DNA from 4 places in the Neobacillus pocheonensis genome. Region 4 is predicted to be linked to each of the others. Evidence: predicted binding sites of a transcription regulator. Region 4 holds the regulator's gene; each other region holds the start of a gene.

Region 1 (2,207 bases), on a different contig from region 4:
AACTTTTCATCAATGACGACTGAAAATGGCAAACCTAGCATATTGGATACAAAAATATACATAATTAGCGTTAGCCCTAGGACGTGGAATCTGCCGCCTTCCTTCCAATCCATCGTGCTGTTGATGATGCTTTTGACAAAGTCAAGCACCCATTCTAAAAAGTTCTGCATTCCTGTTGGTTTCATTGCAAGCCTGCGGGTAGAAAGCACGGCAATAAGAAAAACAACTAAACTTGCAACTGTAATCATCAGGATATTAGCACCATTAAACCATAGACCCATAAATTCAAACTCAGGAGCTCCATGATGCATATAAACTCACCTCGCTTCCCATTCATTTATGTACATGCAATGCATGGTAAAAATAATCTATCATAATGACAATATAGGATGTCATTAGTCCTATCACTACACCAATGATGTGGAAATACTCAGGGTATCGTAAAGCGATGACGCCTGCGATTCCAGCTGTCGCCATTCTTTGCAGCGACCCTAGAGAGCGTACTTTTTTCCCTTCTGAAATAGCCTTATCGAACTTTTCAGTTTTCCGCACCAATAACCAAAGATTCAGGAAGCTGAACACAGTCCCAAGAATCAGTCCTAAAAACATTGTTTTGTAATCGGTAAAACCCCAGCCAAGAACATAAATGGACAACAAGTAAAAAATCCATTTCTTTTGCCTGTTGTACATCTTTCGAAAATCTGGCATCGTTATTTTTCTCCTGAATAAAAATGGCGGATTGAAAGAAGCATGGAATAGGTTCCTGCTGCAAGTCCAATCAACAATCCGACTATTAAGAAAATTGGCTCGGTACCCCAATGTCGATCCAGCCATCTTCCTGCAAATATACCTATGAGAATGGAACCGACTAACTGGGAGACAATTGCGGACATCAAAGCCATTGCTTGAAATGGGTTGCGGTTATTTTGACGCATACTATCGATCCTCTCTCCAAGAGAATGTCAAGCGGGTAAGAGGCAATTTAATACACAAAAAAAATGTATCAATATTGTGAAAACCCTATCATTTACACCCTTTGTTAGCATACAATAGCGACTTGTCAATGTCAATGAATTTACGTGAAATATGCCACAAACAATTTCCCAAAAATTCTTCCATCCAGATGTGATTTATATCACTTTAATTGTATTGCAAATAATGAAGATTTTTTGACCCTTTTGTGTCTATTTTGTGAACAATGTTTTCAGAAAGTTCGGGAAATAATCTTAGTTTGCTATTGTAATCATCGCCTCAATAAAATCCTCCCGGCCTGCCTTTTTCGCAAATACTTTAGCAATATAGGTTCCTTTTGGTGGCAGCAGCTCGCTAGCGAGGTCTTTTTGAATCTGCCCCTTTTTGAGATTAAAGCCCGAATCAAGGAATCCCACAAACCGATAATCCTCCGGGTTAAAAAGGGCAATCCCAAATTCCTCCGCTCCGCCTGGCAAATACACCTCATACCGATACTGCCCCGGTTTGTCGCCGACGACAAAATCAAATCCCATGACCCGCGGATAATTAGGTTCCTCCAGCACATAAAGATACGGAATTTGAACGGTGTCTGCCCCAGCGTGCAAACTCAAATAACCATCCTGGACCTTTCCTTTGAAAAGGACGGGGTCAACCATTAGCTCCACCGTGATATCCTTTGTCTCCTTTGGCTCAAGTGTAAACGCAAGCGGGAACCTCCAGCTGAGTCCGTCAACTTGGTGTGGAATGTCGAAGGTGTAGCGAGTGGCGTGATTACTTGTATTTTCAATGTGTAAAAAGGTCTTATGCTGGTCATGATTGTCTGTAAATTTTCCAAAATGGATAGAGCCAGGGGTTACAAGTGATTCCGCCTTAACCGCTTCATCAACCTGAATCCGGCCCGCTCCTTGTTCATACGTGCGATAGAGATCGTCGGCCTTCTTTAACGGCTTAGCCGTGTTCATCAAAGCAGCCTTAATTTGCTCCGGCGTCCAATCCGGGTGCGCCTGCTTAATCAACGCACAAGCCCCGGCCACATGCGGCGCCGCCATACTCGTCCCCTGCAAACTCAGGTATCCGCCCGGAATCGTCGAATTAATCGCCACCCCTGGCGCCACAATATCCGGCTTAATCTCCCACGTCCCCGTCACCGGTCCCCGTGAACTAAAATCCGCAAGACGATCCACTTCCTCGGTAACCTCTAGGCGTGCCATGATACTTCGCTTACTTAATTCTTT
Region 2 (2,207 bases), on a different contig from region 4:
CACTTTCCCAAACCTCGATAAAGCTTTACAAAATATATTTTCTTAAAATCAGTATCATTCCTTTCTTAAAAGGTAAAAATGGAATTAAGTACATAAAGTGCTAAATTTTTACCACTAAGCTTGATGACGATTAACAAAATATGTTGAAAGGAATGAGCAAAATGGCTGAAAAGAAGAAAAAGGATAAGGATAGAGGGAAATACACTTTATCAAGTATGCAAGAGGTATCATATCAACGCGAATTTAAAATGGCAGACCGCGCAGGCGGCTATTCAGACAGAAAAACAAAGCTTTAATTTTAAAGAAATTTCCATTAATGGACCCCTTCCAAATTGTTAAAACTAGTATAGAGAGCACTTTTTGCTCTCACTAGTTAACAGTTGAAAGGGGTTTTTTGTAATGGGTCGTTCACGCGGGCATGGTTCACGAGATAAAAACAAGGCTTCACTTCCACAGGTGCCAAAGAACATGAAATCAGATGGTATTGATGTTGAGTTTTCTAAAGAGATGGCTGATGGAGCTGACCTCGAGGCATTAGCACGAGCTAATGCTGCTAACCAGCGAGTTCAAAATCGAAATAGAAAATAATCCCTAAAAAAGAAGCAGGTTTTGCCCTGCTTCTTTACTATAATGAAAGGGGGAAATAAGTTTATTCATTGAACTCAAAAGGAGAGGTATATTTTAGAACTCGGTAAAGCTAATTCAGGTTAACATTTTTGGCATTACCTTTTTTGAAATAGCCTTTGATAAATGGTGCAGCATATCGGTCAAGTCCGAAGTAGTAAGCACCAGTTCCAGCGAATAAAAGAATCATGGCTGCTGTATAAAGTATTGGGTTTGTGCTTGTTGTTCCTGCCAACATAAAGTTAAAGTTCATGAATGCACCGGCGATTAATGCTGGAATAGTTGCTAAGCCCACGATTAATCCTACACCGACAAGCATTTCTCCCCAAGGAATTAATACGTTAAAGATATGAACGTTTGGGATTGCAAATTGTTGTAAAAAGTCTGCGTACCAAGCTTGCACTGCAGGATGTTCCCCTGTTGCATTTGCCAATGCTCCTTTAAGGAAGCCGCCTGCATCAAATCCACCTGTAAGTTTATGATAGCCTGCCTCAATCCATTGTAATCCAAGCCATACTCTTATCACTGTCCATACAACTGCTGCTTGAGGGGTTTTGAACCATCTCATCACAATCATCTCCTATTTTTCTTGCGAAATTCTTCACAAGTTTAATCATGATTTTTTACTTCCCCTTTTAATTCGGGGTGGTTCAGCTAGCTGTTTCTTGTAGAGTAAGTTTGTGAATTCTTTCACTATCTTCTCTACACTTTTAATATACGCTCCTCTATAAAAAATGACAACGACTTTCACAGTTTTTTAACATATTAATATTAGAAATATGAAAAGAATGTGAACCCAAAGCGCTGAGTTGTGGATAGTGTGAATAACAATGTGGAGCACTTATAATAGTGTACTTTTTATGTGGATAAAAATGTGGATAAAAAAGAGCATCCAAATTATTTAGATGCTCTTATAGTGTTTCTTTTATAAAGCAGATACTTTTTCTTCCGTTGAGGCAATGGCAGGTTCATATTCGCCGAGGATTGAAAAATAAAAAATCGTTTCTTGTTGTTTGACTAGCTTCTCTAAATCCTTTTTTGAAGCCTTGATGACAAATACTCCTTTTGAGACTTCATCAATCCAAGTAATTGAAGGATTGGAATAAGTTTTTGCCAGCCCAGTTACTAACCAAAACTCTTTTGGCTGCACTTTACTTTGCTCAACAGCGGCTGATGCAGTTGATTTGAAACTTCTTTTTATTGCATCGTTTTGGCTGACGTAAACCAAATCTTCAATAACCGCACTTGCTGTAGGAAACATCCCTGCTCCAGGGCCCTGAAGGGTGATTCTGCCAACAATATCCGAATGAAGACTAACAGCATTCTCAACGCCTTCTACATGATAAAAAGGATTCTCATTCCCGACAAGTACCGGTTTAACTGTTCCCTTTATTTGACTTCCTTCTTTACTAATACTTGCAAGATGTTTAAATCTTAAGCCTAATTTTTCGGCTGCTCCGATTAATTCACTTGTGATGGATGTAATCCCTTCACGTTCAACCTCCTGCCAATTCGGTTCTTCCCCAAAAGCAATTCGGCTGAGAATCATCGTTTTGTAAAAAGCATCAAAACCCTCGACATCA
Region 3 (2,207 bases), on a different contig from region 4:
CCAAACAGGGTACTATTCCGAAACAACCGGGCAGTATGCAATCATTTATGAATTCATTTAAGTCACAGGATGGATCAGTTGATTTTAATAAAATGATGAATACTGCAGGTCAAATGATGAATGCAGTCAATCAAGTTTCCTCGCTTGTAAAAGGCTTTGGAGGATTCTTTAAAGCATAATGAAAAAGACGGCTGAAAAAGCCGTCTTTTCATGTTTTCTAGTCTTCTATTTCAATAATTTTTCCTTTTTCCTGTGGAATTCGAACTTGTAGAAGTCCATCCCGATAGAATGCTTTTACCTTCTTCTCATTGATCGAATGTGGCAGGGATATGGTTCTTGATGATTGCTCCTTCATTAATTTACGGGAGTAAATATGGTTATGTTCATCTTCATGTGTTTCAATCTGATTATTTTCAACAGAGATGGTTAAATAGTTTCCTGTCATATTTAGATGGATCTGCTCTCTTTTTACACCCGGAAGTTCAGCAGTAATAATATATTCATTACCTGTTTCTACTGTTTCGACATGGAAGCCCCCACCTGAAGGAAATGGGTGCTTAAAGAACTCGTCGATCGATTGTAAAAACCCCCTAATCGGTTTTTCAGTGAAGAAATCATTCATTGTTTTCACTATTTCACGAAAAGGTTCAGGTACAGGCTTTTTATTATTATCATTTTTATCACTAGGCAGTTTTGAAGTCATTTTGATACCCTCACTTTCGAAAATTTCACACGATATCATATGCAATCATTATTAGGTAGGTGCCCTCCTATTTTGTAAAACAATTTTGTGAACGATTTTTTACAACTGTTAGAAATGTGATTTAGGTCACATTAATGGATGATATTTCTTTTGTATGCTTAAGAAGTAATCAGTACGAGAGTGAGGAATAAAAATGTTCTGTTATCAATGTGAACAAACCCCATCCGGCGGATGTACGGTTGTTGGTGTTTGTGGAAAAGACGAAACGATTGCTAGTTTACAAGATACGATTATTTTTGGATTAAAAGGCATCGCGGCCTATCGCACACATGCTAACCAGCTCGGGGTTACAGATGCATTTGTTGATGCAACTACTCATGAAGCACTATATATGACATTGACCAATTCTAACTTCAATGTTCAGGAACATATTGATATGGCAATGAAGGTAGGGCAATCAGCTGTTCGTATTATGGATGTGCTGGACAAAGCACATACAAATCTTTTAGGAATACCAGAACCGGTTCGCGTAAGTCAAAACAAAATTGAAGGAAAATGTATTGTCGTTACTGGACACAATCTATTTGCATTAGAGGAATTATTGAAGCAAACAGAAGGTAAAGGAATCAATATTTATACACATTCTGAAATGCTTCCAGCACATGGATATCCAGCATTAAAGAAATATTCTCATTTAAAGGGAAACATAGGGAAAGCATGGTATGACCAACGCCGCCTATTTGAAAAATTCCCTGGAGCAATCTTAGCCACAACTAACTGTGTAATGCCAATTAAGGGAAGTTATGCAGATCGCATGTTCAGCTACGAAGTAGCTGGCCTTGAAAATGTCCAAAAAATTGTTAATGATGATTTTACTCCACTTATCGAGAGAGCATTAGAGCTGCCTGAAGCAGCAATTGACTCAGATGAAACTTTACTTACTGGCTTTCATCATGAAACCGTGCTTGGACTTGCCCCTGAAGTGATTGATGCTGTAAAAGCGGGTAAAATCAAGCGTTTCTTTGTAATTGCAGGCTGTGACGCACCTGGAAAAGGCGGCGAATATTACCGTGAACTTGCGACTTCACTTCCTCGGGAGACAGTTATTTTAACAACATCATGCGGAAAATTCAGATTCAATGACGTCGATTACGGTGTTGTTCCAGGAACCAATATTCCTCGCTACATTGATTTGGGACAATGTAATAATTCCGGTTCGACTGTAAAAATTGCCTCAGCGCTTGCTGATGCCTTTGGCTGCGAAGTGAATGATCTGCCAGTAAGTATCATATTATCCTGGTTTGAACAAAAAGCCGTAGCGATCCTTTTAGGATTATTCAGTTTAGGCATTAAGGATATCCGCATTGGACCAAAACCGCCTGAATTTATTTCAGAAGGAGTTTTAAAGGTCCTTCAAGATACGTTTAATCTAAAATTAATTGGAACTGCCCAAGAGGATATGGAAGAAATGCTTCAACTAGTAAAATAAAAAATGACCGCAGCC
Region 4 (2,207 bases):
GAAGTTCCTCAAAAACGGTCAGCATTTCTTCCAAAATAGACAATTTGGACTCTAACCCAGTATTTTGCGCTAGATAGCCGATGGTCACATCTTTTGGTTTGATGATTTCTCCGCCATCATGTGACAGATGGCCGGCAATAATCTTTAACAACGTTGATTTGCCGGCTCCATTGCGTCCAACTAGGGCAACGCGGTCTCTCGTTTGTAATTCTAGTTTTATATTCGATAAAATAAGGTCAGCACCATAATATTTTTGTAGTTGATTAACCTGCAATAAAATCATTAAAATTCACCTCTATTACTATAAATAGTTTACCGTATTCCTATAGGTCCGGCAATAAAGCGAGGCAGGTTATCAGGACTATTAATACTTTAATGCCAAAAAATTGTACGATTAGTTCAAAGTTTCACAGACATATAAAGAAAAATAGTGTATGATTTAAACGGAGGATTGTTTATATGGCAGAATTTACTCATTTTAATGAAGAAGGCAGAGCCAAGATGGTCGACGTTAGCGATAAGCCTGAAACGGCACGTACGGCGCTTGCTCATTCCAGTATTACGGTCAGCAAAGAAATTTTTGAAAAAATAACAAATAATGAAATGAAAAAAGGCGATGTCTTAGCGGTAGCTCAGGTGGCAGCCGTTATGGCGGCGAAAAAGACATGGGATCTCATTCCAATGTGTCACCCGATTCCATTAACGGGAGTAAATATCTCCTTCTCATGGGAACAGGACATTAACGATAACTATCAATTACATATTGCTGCTTATGTTAAAACAAAGGGAAATACAGGTGTTGAAATGGAAGCGCTAACAGCAGCATCCGCCTGTGCTTTAACTGTTTATGATATGTGTAAAGCGGTTGACAAAGGAATGGTCATCGGGCCAACCTATTTAGTAGAGAAAACTGGCGGTAAAAATGGCGACTTTAAGCGGACAGAACGAGTTAAATAAAACAATTGATGCGGGGGGTAGGAGATTATGAGCAATGAAACGATGAAAATACCACAGGCGACAGCCAAACGGCTGCCCCTTTATTATCGATTTTTAAAAAACCTGCATTCTTCGGGTAAACAAAGGGTTTCATCAGCAGAATTAAGTGAAGCGGTGAAGGTTGATTCGGCTACCATTCGGAGGGACTTCTCCTACTTCGGGGCTTTAGGGAAAAAGGGTTATGGATACAATGTGAATTATTTATTATCCTTCTTTAGGAAAACATTGGACCAAGATGAACTAACCAAGGTTGCCTTAATCGGGGTTGGTAATCTCGGTACGGCTTTTTTAAACTATAACTTTTTGAAAAATAATAATACCAAAATAGAATGTGCTTTTGATGTGGATCCTGCAAAAATGGGAACAATGATTCGCGAAGTACCGGTTTATCATATGGATGAATTGGAAAAGGTGTTAACGGACCACAGTATATCAGTGGCGATTTTAACGGTACCGGCACAGGTTGCTCAAATGATTACGGATCGACTGGTTAAAGCGAATGTAAAAGGGATTTTAAATTTCACCCCTGCCAGGTTAAATCTTCCGCCAGCAATTCGTGTTCATCACATCGACTTGGCTGTCGAGCTGCAATCACTTATTTACTTTTTAAAGCACTACCCAACGGATGAAATTGAAGAATAAAGAGATAGAGGGCTTTTCGCAAACCTGCGGAAGGCCCTTTTTTTATCGGACGAAACAAACGTATCTTTACAACGTAACAGTGTTATGTTACATTATTACACAGAAAGGGGTTTTCAAAATGAGCGAGGAGTTAATTTCCAAGAAGGAATTATTAGAGCTGGCGGGAATATCCTATGGACAGTTGTATAGATGGAAGCGAAAGGATCTCATCCCGGAGGAATGGTTTGTACGGAAATCCACGTTTACGGGGCAGGAAACATTCTTTCCAAAAGAAAAAATCCTAGAAAGAATCAACAAAATTCAAACAATGAAAGAAAACTTATCACTAGATGAACTTGCTGATATGTTTTCTCCTAGCCTAAGTGATTTACAACTTGAAAAAGACGAGTTAATAAAACGTAACATTGTTTCGGGTGCGGTAATGAATTTCTACTTAGAAAATGACCAAGACGGTCCAAAATTTAATTTTTCCAGAATGCTTGAAGTTTATGTTTTAGAAAAACTACTGCAGTCTGGAGAAATCAATTTGGATGAGGGGAAAATGCTGCTGCAAGTATTAAAGGATAACT

Evidence for each region. Region 4 encodes Rex, which represses fermentation and respiration genes when NADH is low (regulators of the CRP and FNR family bind a similar motif). Its sites were predicted from a motif close to TTGTGAAATATTTCACAA; they were not measured.
Region 1: the regulator Rex is predicted to act here: its motif matches at 1,078-1,095, upstream of ABES02_RS18600 (AtpZ/AtpI family protein).
Region 2: the regulator Rex is predicted to act here: its motif matches at 1,214-1,231, upstream of ABES02_RS09765 (DoxX family membrane protein).
Region 3: the regulator Rex is predicted to act here: its motif matches at 818-835, upstream of hcp (hydroxylamine reductase).

Annotation. Positions count from the first base shown of each region.
Region 1 covers NZ_JBCNAD010000033.1:92,258-94,464, reverse strand. The annotation lists gene atpB (F0F1 ATP synthase subunit A) at 1-311, opposite strand, end outside; gene ABES02_RS18605 (ATP synthase subunit I) at 334-708, opposite strand; gene ABES02_RS18600 (AtpZ/AtpI family protein) at 711-935, opposite strand; gene ABES02_RS18595 (S8 family serine peptidase) at 1,227-2,207, opposite strand, start outside.
Region 2 covers NZ_JBCNAD010000019.1:27,518-29,724, forward strand. The annotation lists gene ABES02_RS09750 (TIGR01777 family oxidoreductase) at 1-46, shown strand, start outside; gene ABES02_RS09755 (YfhE family protein) at 162-296, shown strand; gene ABES02_RS09760 (YfhD family protein) at 400-588, shown strand; gene ABES02_RS09765 (DoxX family membrane protein) at 698-1,192, opposite strand; gene ABES02_RS09770 (homoserine dehydrogenase) at 1,550-2,207, opposite strand, start outside.
Region 3 covers NZ_JBCNAD010000034.1:33,470-35,676, reverse strand. The annotation lists gene ABES02_RS19290 (YppG family protein) at 1-179, shown strand, start outside; gene ABES02_RS19285 (Hsp20/alpha crystallin family protein) at 218-703, opposite strand; gene hcp (hydroxylamine reductase) at 897-2,192, shown strand.
Region 4 covers NZ_JBCNAD010000013.1:54,723-56,929, forward strand. The annotation lists gene ABES02_RS07395 (ABC-F family ATP-binding cassette domain-containing protein) at 1-283, opposite strand, end outside; gene moaC (cyclic pyranopterin monophosphate synthase MoaC) at 460-957, shown strand; gene ABES02_RS07405 (redox-sensing transcriptional repressor Rex) at 985-1,638, shown strand; gene ABES02_RS07410 (YhbD family protein) at 1,757-2,207, shown strand, end outside.